Regions from separate parts of the Glutamicibacter sp. Je.9.36 genome, predicted to be linked through region 2. Evidence: riboswitches for the same ligand, from Rfam matches in the RefSeq annotation. Region 2 holds a riboswitch; the other holds the start of a gene.
What was found. Region 2 has a riboswitch for glycine ahead of cycA (D-serine/D-alanine/glycine transporter). Riboswitches for the same ligand answer to the same signal wherever they lie in the genome.
Positions count from the first base shown of each region.

Region 1 (5,923 bases), on a different contig from region 2:
AAGCATACATCGGCCAGGACCCCGCGCTGGAATCGCGCTACCGCGATGTATTGCCGGGCGCTGACGCCGCACCGGAATTCTTCGATCCGTTCTCCCCGGCCGGGCTTTCGGTGAACTCGGCCTCCGGTTTCGCGCTGGAAAACGGCCCGGTCTACAACTGGCACGAACTGGCCAACGCGCCGCAGGTGCGCGAACTGGGCCCCGCATCCATGGGCGCGGTCGCCAATGCCCAAGGCCTCGCCGCAATCTATGCCGCCTCATTCGGTGCAGTGCCGGCACTGGGCGCCACCCGCGGATTCCTCACCGCCGACACCTGGTCCCAGGTTTCCACCGAGCTGGTCTACGGCCATGACCGGACCAACGGGCTGCTGCAGGCCTTCGCCCTGGGGTTCATGAAGGCCACCGCGCGCAACAACTATGGATCGATTTTCGCCTACGGCCATGACGGTGCGAATTCCTCGCTGGCCTTCGCCGATCCAGCCCACCAGCTGGGCTTCGGTTTCATCCCCTCGCGCAATGAAGGCGTCAAGGAGATCTCCACCGGGGTCAAGCTCAGCCAGCTGGCCCGCCAGCTGATCATGCAGAAGAACATGTCGGCCCAGGCTGCCGGCAGCAACGCGTAGTAAACCCATCGGGAATGGAACGAAGCAGGAGCGAAGTGAAGAAGTTTGTGGCACTAGGTGACTCGTTCACCGAAGGCGTTGGCGATGTGGATCCGACCCGGCCCAACCAGGTCCGCGGCTGGGCGGACCGGGTTTCGGAAGTGCTCTGCGCCGAAGGCGAATGGGAATACGCCAACCTGGCGGTGCGCGGCAAGAAGATCGGTCAGGTGATCAACCAGCAGCTGGACCAGGCGCTCGCACTGGCCCCGGACCTGGTCACCATCTATGCCGGCGGCAATGACATTCTGCGTCCGAAGGCCGACCTGGATGCGCTGATGCGCGGCTATGAAGGCATGGTGCGCCGCTTTGCCGAAGCCGGAAGCGCGGTCGTGCTGTTCACCGGTTTCGACACCGTGGAATCACCGTTGTTCTCCAAGACCCGTCCGCGCACGGCCATTTACAACGAGAAGGTTCGCGAAATCGCGGACGAGTACGGTGCGGTGATCGCCGATTACTGGCGGTGGCGAGAATTCTCCGATCTGCGCTACTGGGCGGTGGATCGGCTGCACATGAACGAGCTGGGCCACACGCTGATGGCCTCGAAGGTCCTTGACGTGCTCGGCACCCATCGGATCACCGAGGGAAACTGGTCCTCCAGGATCCAGCAGCCGTCCCTGCCGGAAGTGGCCGTGAACTCGCGCGGCGAAAAGCTGAAGCTGGAATTGGGCTGGGCCAGAGAGCATTTGGCTCCGTGGGTCAAGCGCCGGATCACCGGCACCTCGTCGGGTGATTCCTTGTCAGCGAAATATCCTGATTACATCCGTTTAACTGCCGACGCCAACTGAACGCATTTATGACTTTTCCGGACCCCGCTCCTGTTTGACCTTGGGGGCGGGGCAGGTAACATGGTGGTGTGCTGCAGGTCTCCGGCCGGCAGCGCGCGCCATAGACGGATGGCGGGAGAGTCCCGTTCACACCATGGACGGGCGCCGTAGGAGCAATTCCTCCCCAGGAAACTCTCAGGCACCCGTACCGCCATCATGAGGCAACTCTGGAAAGAAACCGGCCCGTTCCGGTTCACCGAAGGTGCAAGTGCCCGGCTTGGTTTGCTGGATGCGTAAAACTCTCAGGTTATGCAACAGGGATGGGGAGGTAAAAAGACCTTCCTTTGGCATGCGCCAAGACAGATCCCATGGAGATACCAGCACCATGACCATCACGCAGACTTCGGCACGAGCGAATACTGAATTCGTTTCACGCCATATCGGCCCACGTCCTTCCGACGTCACCACCATGCTTCAGACCCTGGGCTACGACAGCCTGGAAGAACTGATCGACACCGCCGTTCCGGCAGACATCCGCCAGGACTCCGCACTGGATATCCCTGATGCCCTGAGCGAAACCGAAGCCCTAGCCCACCTGCGTGCGCTTGCCTCGAAGAACGTCATGAAGACCCAGATGATCGGCCAGGGCTTCTACGACACCATCACCCCAGCTGTGATCCGCCGCAACATCGTGGAAAACCCAGCCTGGTACACCGCTTACACCCCGTACCAGCCGGAAATCTCCCAGGGCCGCCTCGAAGCCCTGCTGAACTTCCAGACCATGGTCATGGACCTGACCGGCCTGCCCATCGCCAACGCGTCGCTGCTGGACGAATCCTCCGCTGCAGCCGAAGCCGTGCTGATGATGCGCCGCGCCAACAAGAAGAAGTCCAAGGGCAAGACCGTGCTGGACTCCAACATCTTCCCGCAGACCCTCAAGGTCGTGCAGGGCCGCGCTGACGCACTGGGCTTCGAAGTCGAGATTGCCTACCTTTCCGCAGGCTTGCCAGAGGGCGAGATCTCCGGCATTGTCCTGCAGCAGCCAGGCAACGACGGCTCGATCGCGGACCACGCTTCGATCATCGCCGCCGCCAAGGAAGCCGGCGCCATGGTTACCGTGATTGCCGACCTGCTGGCCCTGACCATGATCACCCCTCCGGGCGAGCAGGGTGCCGATATCGCCGTGGGCAACACCCAGCGATTCGGCGTGCCGCTGTTCTTCGGCGGACCGCACGCTGCCTACATGGCCGTGGCCGATGGCCTGACCCGTTCCATGCCAGGACGCCTGGTGGGCGTTTCGGCCGATGACGCCGGAGTCCCTGCCTACCGCTTGGCCCTGCAGACCCGCGAGCAGCACATCCGCCGCGAAAAGGCCACCTCCAACATCTGCACCGCACAGGCCCTGCTGGCCATCTGCGCTTCGATGTACGCGGTCTACCACGGCCCAGCCGGCCTGAAGCAGATCGCCTCGCGCGCCAACAACCACGCCCGGGTCATCGCCAGCTCGCTGGTTTCCGGCGGCTACACCCTGGCTTCGGACTCCTTCTTCGACACCGTTGTGGTGAACGTCGAGAACGCCGATGCCATCATTGCCAAGGCCATCGAAGCAGGCATCAACCTGCGCAAGGTGGGCGAGACCCAGGTGGGCATCTCCACCGACGAGGCCACCACCTCGGGCGTCGTCAAGACCCTGCTTGAGGTCTTCGGCGCAGAGCTCTCGGCTCCGGAAGGCTTCGAGATCCCGGCCGGGCAGGTGCGCACCAGCGACTTCATGACCCACCCGATCTTCAACACCATCTCCTCCGAAACCCAGATGATGCGCTACCTGCGCCGGCTCTCGGACCGCGACCTGGCCCTGGACCGCACCATGATCCCGCTGGGTTCGTGCACCATGAAGCTGAACTCGGCCGCCGAGATGGAATCCATCACCTGGCCGGAATTCGCCTCGATCCACCCCTACGCGCCTGCAGCGCAGACCGAGGGCTGGCGCGAGCTGATCACCGACCTGGAAGGGCGCCTGACCGCAATCACCGGCTACGCTGGCGTTTCGATCCAGCCCAACGCCGGCTCGCAGGGCGAGTACGCGGGCCTGCTGGCGATCTCGGACTACCACCGTTCGCGCGGCGAAGGCCAGCGCGATCTGTGCCTGATTCCGGCCTCGGCCCACGGCACCAATGCCGCGTCGGCAGTGCTGGCCGGGATGCGCGTGGTGGTCGTGAAGACCGCAGCCGATGGCACCATCGACGCGAATGACCTGGATGCCAAGATCGAGGCCAACAAGGACGTCCTTGCAGCCATCATGATCACCTACCCATCCACCCACGGCGTCTACGACGCGGACGTGCGCGAGGTCTGCGACAAGGTCCACGCCGCCGGCGGCCAGGTGTACATCGATGGCGCGAACATGAACGCCATGGTTGGCTTGGCCCAGCCAGGCAAGTTCGGCGGCGACGTGTCGCACCTGAACCTGCACAAGACCTTCTGCATCCCGCACGGCGGTGGCGGCCCGGGCGTAGGCCCAATCGGCGTTGGCGAGCACCTGCTGCCATTCCTGCCAAGCGATGCTTCGGGCACCTACTCCGAGCGTGATGGCGTGCCGGTGGTGGCGACCGCTTTCGGCTCGGCCGGCGTGCTGCCGATCTCCTGGGCCTACATCGCGATGATGGGCGGGGACGGCTTGACCGAAGCCACCAAGCACGCGATCCTGAACGCGAACTACATTGCCAAGCGCCTGAACGAGCACTTCCCGGTACTGTTCACCGGCAACAAGGACCTGGTTGCCCACGAGTGCATCCTGGACCTGCGCGAACTGACCGCCAAGACCGGGGTCACCGCCGAGGACGTGGCCAAGCGCCTGATCGACTTCGGTTTCCACGCTCCGACCCTGTCCTTCCCTGTGGCAGGCACCCTGATGGTGGAGCCCACCGAATCCGAGGACCTGGCCGAGATCGAGCGCTTCATTGAAGCGATGATCACCATCCGCCAGGAAATGGACGAGGTCCTCTCCGGTGCCTACAGCATCGAGGAATCCCCATTGCGCAACGCTCCGCACACGGTCTCCGCCGTGGTCAACAGCAAGTGGGACCGCAAGTACTCGGTCGAGCAGGCGGCCTTCCCGGTCCCGGCGCTGAAGTTCGACAAGTACTTCCCAACCGTGGGCCGCATCGACGGCGCCGGTGGCGACCGCAACCTGATCTGCTCCTGCCCGGCTCCCGAAGCCTTCGAAGACTAAGGAAGAGTTAGAGATGACTGAGACTACCCAAGCACTCAAGCACACCGCGCTGCACGCGCAGCACGAAGCTCTCGGCGCCAACTTCACCGACTTCGGTGGCTGGGACATGCCGTTGAAGTACGGATCGGAACTGGCAGAGCACAAGGCCGTGCGCTCCACCGCTGGCCTGTTCGACCTGTCCCACATGGGCGAGGTCTACCTCTCCGGCCCGGAAGCCGGCAAGGCGCTGAACACCGCCCTGGCAGGGAACCTGGGCATCATGAAGGTCGGCAAGGCGAAGTACTCGCTGATCCTTGACGCCGAGGGCAAGATCATCGACGACCTGATCGTCTACCGCCTGGAAGAGGAGAAGTTCCTCGTCGTGCCCAACGCCGGCAACGCCCCGGTGGTTGCCGCCGAACTGGCTGCCCGCGCCGCCGGCTTCGACGTCGTCGTGGACGACGCTTCGGGCCGCCAGTCGCTGATCGCCGTCCAGGGACCGAACGCCGAGGCAATTGTGCGCAAGCTGGCCGCCGACGAGGCAACCGCCCAGGCTGTCACCGAGCTGAAGTACTACGCTGCGGTGAAGGTGGTGCTTGGCGGCATCGACGTGCTGCTGGCCCGCACCGGCTACACCGGCGAAGACGGCTTCGAGCTGATCATCGAAAACGAGGATGCGGCAGCCCTCTGGGAAAAGAGCGTTGAAGCCGGCAAGGACCACGAGCTGGTTCCTTGCGGCCTGGCCGCCCGCGACTCGCTGCGCCTTGAAGCCGGCATGCCGCTGTACGGCAACGAGCTGTCCCTGGAACGCACCCCGTTCGATGCCGGATTCGGCCCGGTGGTCTCCTTCAAGAAGGAAGAGGACTTCGTGGGCCGCGAAGCCCTGGAAGCGCTGCGCGGTGCGACCCCGCCACGCAAGCTCGTCGGCCTCAAGGGCCTGGGCAAGCGTGCCGGCCGCGGCGGCTACGCCATCGTCAAGGACGGCGCAACCATCGGTGAAATCACCTCCGGCCAGCCTTCGCCAACCCTGGGCTACCCGGTTGCACTTGGTTATGTCGACGCCGAATTCGGTGCAGTGGGAACCGAGCTGGAGGTAGACCTGCGTGGTAAGACTTTGCCTTTTGTCGTAGTCGAACTGCCGTTCTACACCCGAGCCAAGTAACGTTAAACATCAGTAGGGCTAAGCAAATCGCCCGCTAATTCCCTTGGGAGAGGAAATACCGTGAGTAAAGTTCTTTCGACATTGCGCTACTCGGCCGAACACGAGTGGATCGATGCATCGTCCC
Region 1 is NZ_JBCPSN010000008.1:47,401-53,323, reverse strand. Features, by position in the region: gene AAZQ98_RS16435 (serine hydrolase domain-containing protein) at 1-623, shown strand, start outside; gene AAZQ98_RS16430 (SGNH/GDSL hydrolase family protein) at 659-1,447, shown strand; glycine riboswitch at 1,550-1,647, shown strand; gene gcvP (aminomethyl-transferring glycine dehydrogenase) at 1,812-4,658, shown strand; gene gcvT (glycine cleavage system aminomethyltransferase GcvT) at 4,672-5,799, shown strand; gene gcvH (glycine cleavage system protein GcvH) at 5,860-5,923, shown strand, end outside.
Region 1: linked by a shared signal. The riboswitch ahead of gcvP (aminomethyl-transferring glycine dehydrogenase) and the one ahead of cycA (D-serine/D-alanine/glycine transporter) in region 2 are both predicted to bind glycine.

Region 2 (5,923 bases):
GGTGCGCTGAGCGCGCCCCAACGGACCCATTTCCAATTCACACAGAATTCATCGAAAGAGAGCAAGATCATGAGCCACAACTGCAATTGCGGATGCTCCTCCGAAGAGAACTCCAACCAGGGCCTGCAGATCATTCCCCGCGAGCAGAGCACCCCGCTGACTAGCCATATGGAAATCAAGATCTCCGGCATGACCTGCGGCCACTGCGTATCCTCTGTCACCGAGGAGCTCAAGGAGATTGACGGAGTGCAAGAGGTGGAAGTGTTCCTCGATGCGAAGGGCGTGTCCACCGCCAACGTCACCACCAGCGCAACCGTAAGCGAAGAAAGCATTCGCAATGCCATCGACGAGGCAGGTTACACCGTCGAAGCAATTAACGCCTAGCCGCAAAAAAGCCAGGCACCAAGCCACAACGGCAAGAAAGTGCAAGGTCGTAAATCATGACTTCCCATGCCCCGCATGAAGCAATCCCCGAATTGCGCACCGTCGATCTGGACATCCAGGGAATGACCTGCGCCTCGTGCGTGAATCGGGTGGAACGCAAACTCGGCAAGCTGCCCGGTGTCAGCGCGACGGTGAATCTGCCCCTGGAAACCGCCAAGGTCCAGGTCCCAGCCGATGTCACCGATGAGGCACTGATCGATACGGTGCAGGCCGCCGGCTATACCGCTTCCCTCAAGCACCCGCCCAAACCCGCCGGTTCGGATCATCAGGGACATGGGGAGCATGATCACGGCGGGCACGAGCACCTGGTGCCCAACCACCTGCTGCGCCGCCTGCTGGTCTCCGCGATCTTCACCATTCCGCTGTTCATCATTTCCATGATTCCCGCTGCGCAGTTCCCGCATTGGGGTTGGGTCGCCTTCGCGCTGGCCACTCCCGTGGTCTTCTACGGAGCCTGGCCTTTCCACAAGGCAGCGGCCGTCAACGCACGGCACCTGGCCTCGACCATGGACACCCTGGTTTCCCTCGGTGTGCTCGCGGCCTACTTCTTCTCTGCAGTGCAGCTGATCCTCGATCCGCAACTGACCGCCCATATCGGCATGTCCATGTCCGAGCATGCGCTCTACTTTGAAACGGCCGGCGTCGTGGCCACCTTGCTGCTGCTGGGCCGCTTCCTGGAGCACCGCGCCAAGTCCTCGGCATCCGATGCGCTGAAGTCTCTGCTGAACCTGGGCGCCAAGGATGCAGTGGTGCTTCGCGACGGCGCGGAAGTGAAAATCCCTGCCGGGCAGGTGCAGGTCGGGGACCATTTCGTGGTGCGCCCCGGCGAGAAGATCGCTACCGACGGAGTAGTCATTGACGGCGCCAGCGCGGTAGACACCTCGCTGCTTACCGGCGAGTCGGTACCGCAGAAGGCCGGCCCCGGCGATGAAGTCACCGGCGCGACCTTGAACGCCTCGGGCCGGCTGGTGATCGAAGCTACCCGTGTTGGCGCAGACACCACCCTGGCCCAGATGGGCAAGCTGGTCTCCGAAGCCCAATCGGGCAAGGCGCCCATTGCCCGCCTGGCTGACCGGATATCCTCGGTCTTCGTGCCGATCGTACTGGCCATTGCGCTGCTCACGTTCGTGATCTGGTTCTTTGCCAGCGGCGATCCCTACCAGGCGTTCACCGCTGCGGTCGCCGTGCTGGTCATCGCCTGCCCCTGCGCGTTGGGCCTGGCGACCCCGATCGGCTTGCTGGTCGGTACCGGCCGCGGCGCGCAGCTGGGCATCCTGATCCGCGGCCCGCAGGTCCTGGAAGATACCCGCAAGCTGGACACCATCGTGCTGGACAAGACCGGCACCGTAACCACCGGGGTCATGGCCCATCAGGGCACCGAGGCCATCGACGGGGTCGATCCCGATGAGGTCCTGGCCTTGGCCGGTGCCGTGGAGCATCATTCCGAGCATCCGATCGCCCAGGCCATCGCCAAGGCCGCGGCCGGCTTGGGCCCGCTGCCCGAGGCCAGCGACTTCGATTCCGATCCGGGCGGCGGCGTGGTCGGCACGGTCAACGGGCATCGCGTTGCCGTAGGCCGCTTCAGCTGGCTCGAAGCCCAGGGCGCGTCCCTGGATGACTCCGCCAAGGCCATGCTCGCGCAAGCCGAGCAGGCCGGCGCGACCGCCATCCTGGTCGCGGTGGACCAGCAGTTCCAGGCAGTGATCTCGGTGGCGGACAAGATCAAGGACAGCTCCGCGAAAGCTATTGCCGAACTCCAGGAGCGCGGCCTGCGCGTGGTGCTGCTGACCGGCGACAACCAGTCGGTGGCTACCGAGGTTGCCGCCCAGGTAGGCATCAAGGCCGAGGACGTATTCGCTGGGGTCTTCCCTGCCGGCAAGGCCCAGGCGATCACCTCATTGCAAGAGCAGGGCAAGGTCGTGGCCATGGTGGGCGACGGCGTGAATGACGCGCCAGCACTGGCGCAGGCCGACCTCGGCATCGCGATGGGCTCGGGCACCGATGTGGCCATCGAAGCCGCGGACATCACCCTGATGGGCAACGACCTGCATCAGGTCACGCAGGCCATCGACCTGTCGGCCAGGACCCTGTCCACCATCAAGATGAACCTGTTCTGGGCTTTCGCCTACAACACTGCCGGCATTCCGATTGCGGCCCTGGGCTTGCTGAACCCGATGATCGCCGGAGCGGCCATGGCAGCCAGCTCGGTGCTGGTGGTACTGAACTCGCTGCGGCTGCGACGTTTCGGGAAGTAGCTCTCGGCACCTCCCCACGCGGGGCATCGGTTGAACCGATGCCCCGCTTTGCCGTATCCATGCCCCTTGCTTCCCGAATCATTACGAAGCGGAAAATCCCCCATTTCGCCCGCCGCTTTCCCCGATTGGCGTGGCCAAGCGGTTATCCGGGGCCCGAAGTGTGAAATTGCGACTTGCACCACGTTCATTTTTCTGCGCATACTGTGATGGCAATCACCACATATGCCGTTGATGCGTGGCGGGAGAGATCCGTCCACACCATGGGCGGGCGCCGTAGGAGCAATTTCCTCCCCGGGAAACTCTCAGGCACCCGTACCGCCACGACGAGGCAAATCTGGAAAGCAGCGCGGTTGTACCGCGCTCACCGAAGGAGCAATCTTCGCCCAGTAGTCGGGCCGAAGTGAAAACTCTCAGGTATACATACAGATTGGGGAGGGACCTAGAACAGTGCCGCACCGAGCGCACCGGTTTCGAGGTACTCCCCGTGGCTTACCCGGCTCCTGCTCCTTGCGCAGCTTGCCGGGCATGCCAGCTGGAATCCTCCGTACCGGATGTGTTCAACGAAGCCAGTCCCTGCGCTCCAAGCCATGAAGGCTTGGAGGCAGGACACCTTCAGGGCGTCACGCCACACTCCTGGAAGGCAACCAGCATGAGTACCACCAGTTCTGATCCCACTCTCGAGCGCGGGCTCTCCAATCGTCACATCCAGCTGATCGCCATTGGCGGCGCTATCGGCACCGGCCTGTTCATGGGCTCGGGCAAGACCATTTCGGTCGCCGGCCCGTCGGTCATCTTCGTTTACATGATCATCGGCTTCATGCTCTTCTTCGTCATGCGCGCCATGGGCGAGCTGCTGCTGAGCAACCTCGAATACAAAACCTTCGCCGACTTCGCCGGGGACCTGCTGGGCCCGTGGGCGGCGTTCTTCACCGGCTGGACCTACTGGTTCTGCTGGGTAGTCACCGGCATTGCCGACGTGGTGGCCATCGCCCACTACGTCGCCTTCTGGTGGGGCGACCTTCCGCTGTGGATCCCGGCGCTGGGCTGCATCGCACTGCTGCTGGTGCTGAACTTGGCCACCGTGAAGGCCTTCGGTGAAACCGAATTCTGGTTCGCGCTGATCAAGATCGTGGCCATCGGCGCGCTGATCGTGGTCGGCCTGGTCATGGTCATCACCGGCTTCGAGCACGACTCGGCCACCGCTTCCTTCTCCAACCTGTGGACCGAAGGCGGCATGTTCCCCACCGGATTCATGGGCTTCGTCGCCGGCTTCCAGATTGCGGTGTTCGCGTTCGTGGGCATCGAGCTGGTCGGCACGACCGCAGCGGAAACCAAGGACCCGGAAAAGACTCTGCCCAAGGCGATCAATTCGATCCCCATCCGCATCCTGTTCTTCTATGTCGGAGCCTTGATCATCTTGATGACCGTGGAACCGTGGAACCTGTTCTCCGCCGAGCAGTCCCCGTTCGTGGGCATGTTCGCCCTGGCCGGCCTGGCCGGTGCCGCCGGCATCATCAACTTCGTGGTGCTCACCTCCGCGACCTCCAGCGCCAACTCGGGGATCTACTCGACCTCGCGCATGCTGCGCGGCCTGTCCATGGAAGGCGATGCGCCCCAGGGCTTCGCCAAGCTGTCCAGCCGCAAGGTGCCGAAGAACGCGCTGATGTTCTCCTGCATGTTCCTGCTGGCAGGCGTCGCGTTGCTCTACAGCGGCGACTCGGTGATGGGCGCCTTCACCCTGGTCACCACCGTCTCGGCCCTGTGCTTCATGTTCGTGTGGACCATCATCCTGCTCAGCTACCTGGTCTTCCGCGCACGCCGCCCGCATCTGCATGATGCTTCGAAGTTCAAGGTGCCCGGCGGGATCGTCATGCCCTACGTGGTACTCGGCTTCTTCGGCTTCATCCTGTGGGCACTGACCACCCAGGCCGATACCTTCAGCGCTCTGCTGATTACCCCGGCATGGTTCCTGATCCTGGGCGCAGGTTACCTGTACATCCGCCGCAACCCCCAGCACCAGGCACTGCGCGCCGCGCACCTGGCCAAGGTGGTGCACGAACGCTACGAGGCTTCCGCCTACCGCGATGCGAAGTCCTTCGCCAAGCTTGAAGCGGAAACCGCGGAGCAGGTCTCCGAGGATATCCACCAGTAGCCCGAGCACCTGACAGGTCTCTCGATCGGGCCCCGGCATCACCAGATGCCGGGGCCTAACTGCATAGTCGCTGGGATCGCTACCGCGATCGCCGGGGTCGATGCGATCATGGCGGCAGGCAGCAACCACTTGCATAGTCCGACCCGCTGCCGCTTGGAGGAGAGAACCATGGCATCAACCGGTCCGTTACCGCGCTTCGAATTCGATCAGAGGCTGGGCGCCTTGCCTGATTGGAAGCGTGATGACTTGGGTTTGCGGGCCGCTTACCGTTTCGATTGCGCGAGCACGGCCTTGCAGTTCATTGTCCAGGTAGGGCTGCGCGCCGAGCAGGACAACCGGCATCCGCACCTGGAGTGGCGCGTTTCCATCGTCGAGCTGCGCCTAGCGCACAACCAGCCCGAGCATCTGGGAGCATTGGACCTGGAATTAGCCCGCCATATCTCCATCGAGGCCGGCAAGCTCGAAGCGCAGGTGGTCACCGAGCACTGGTAGCCCCCGGCGTACGGCCTTGGTGGCGGCGGGCCACCAGCAGCGAGATGGCGATGCTCTGCACCGCACCCACCAAGGCGCCCAGCGCCGTCATGGAAATGCGGTCGATGAGCAGGGACGCGGCCGGTTCAGGGCTGACCAGGTGGACCATGAGCAGTGCGGTGACCGTCATGAAGACCATCCCCACCGCATAGTTGCGCAGGATCACCAGCTCGATGACGAACTGCGAGGCCAGCGCAGCGGCCAGGATCACCCAGACCGGGGAATCGAAGGCGAAAACTATTGCGGTCAGCGCTACGCCAATGCAGGTGCCTGCGCAGCGCTGCAGCCCGCGGGCTACCCGCGCATAGGCATCAGCGCCGGTGACCGCGGCGATCGCGCCGAGGCTGGCCCAGTACCAGTGGCCGTCGCTGAGCAGGTGCCCAGCGATGCCCGCCAGCAACACGCCCGTGCCCATTTGGAGCGACTGGGCCATGGCCCGGGGCGAGGGCGACCAGGCGTATCCGGTGCGCAGGGTATGGAGCAGGTTGGCCTTGCGCATCGACAGGCCGAGCATCAGCAGCATGCTGAAGGCCATGGTTCC
Region 2 is NZ_JBCPSN010000001.1:348,888-354,810, forward strand. Features, by position in the region: gene AAZQ98_RS01625 (metal-sensitive transcriptional regulator) at 1-10, shown strand, start outside; gene AAZQ98_RS01630 (heavy-metal-associated domain-containing protein) at 70-384, shown strand; gene AAZQ98_RS01635 (heavy metal translocating P-type ATPase) at 441-2,699, shown strand; glycine riboswitch at 2,929-3,027, shown strand; gene cycA (D-serine/D-alanine/glycine transporter) at 3,349-4,851, shown strand; gene AAZQ98_RS01645 (4a-hydroxytetrahydrobiopterin dehydratase) at 5,020-5,343, shown strand; gene AAZQ98_RS01650 (FUSC family protein) at 5,327-5,923, opposite strand, start outside.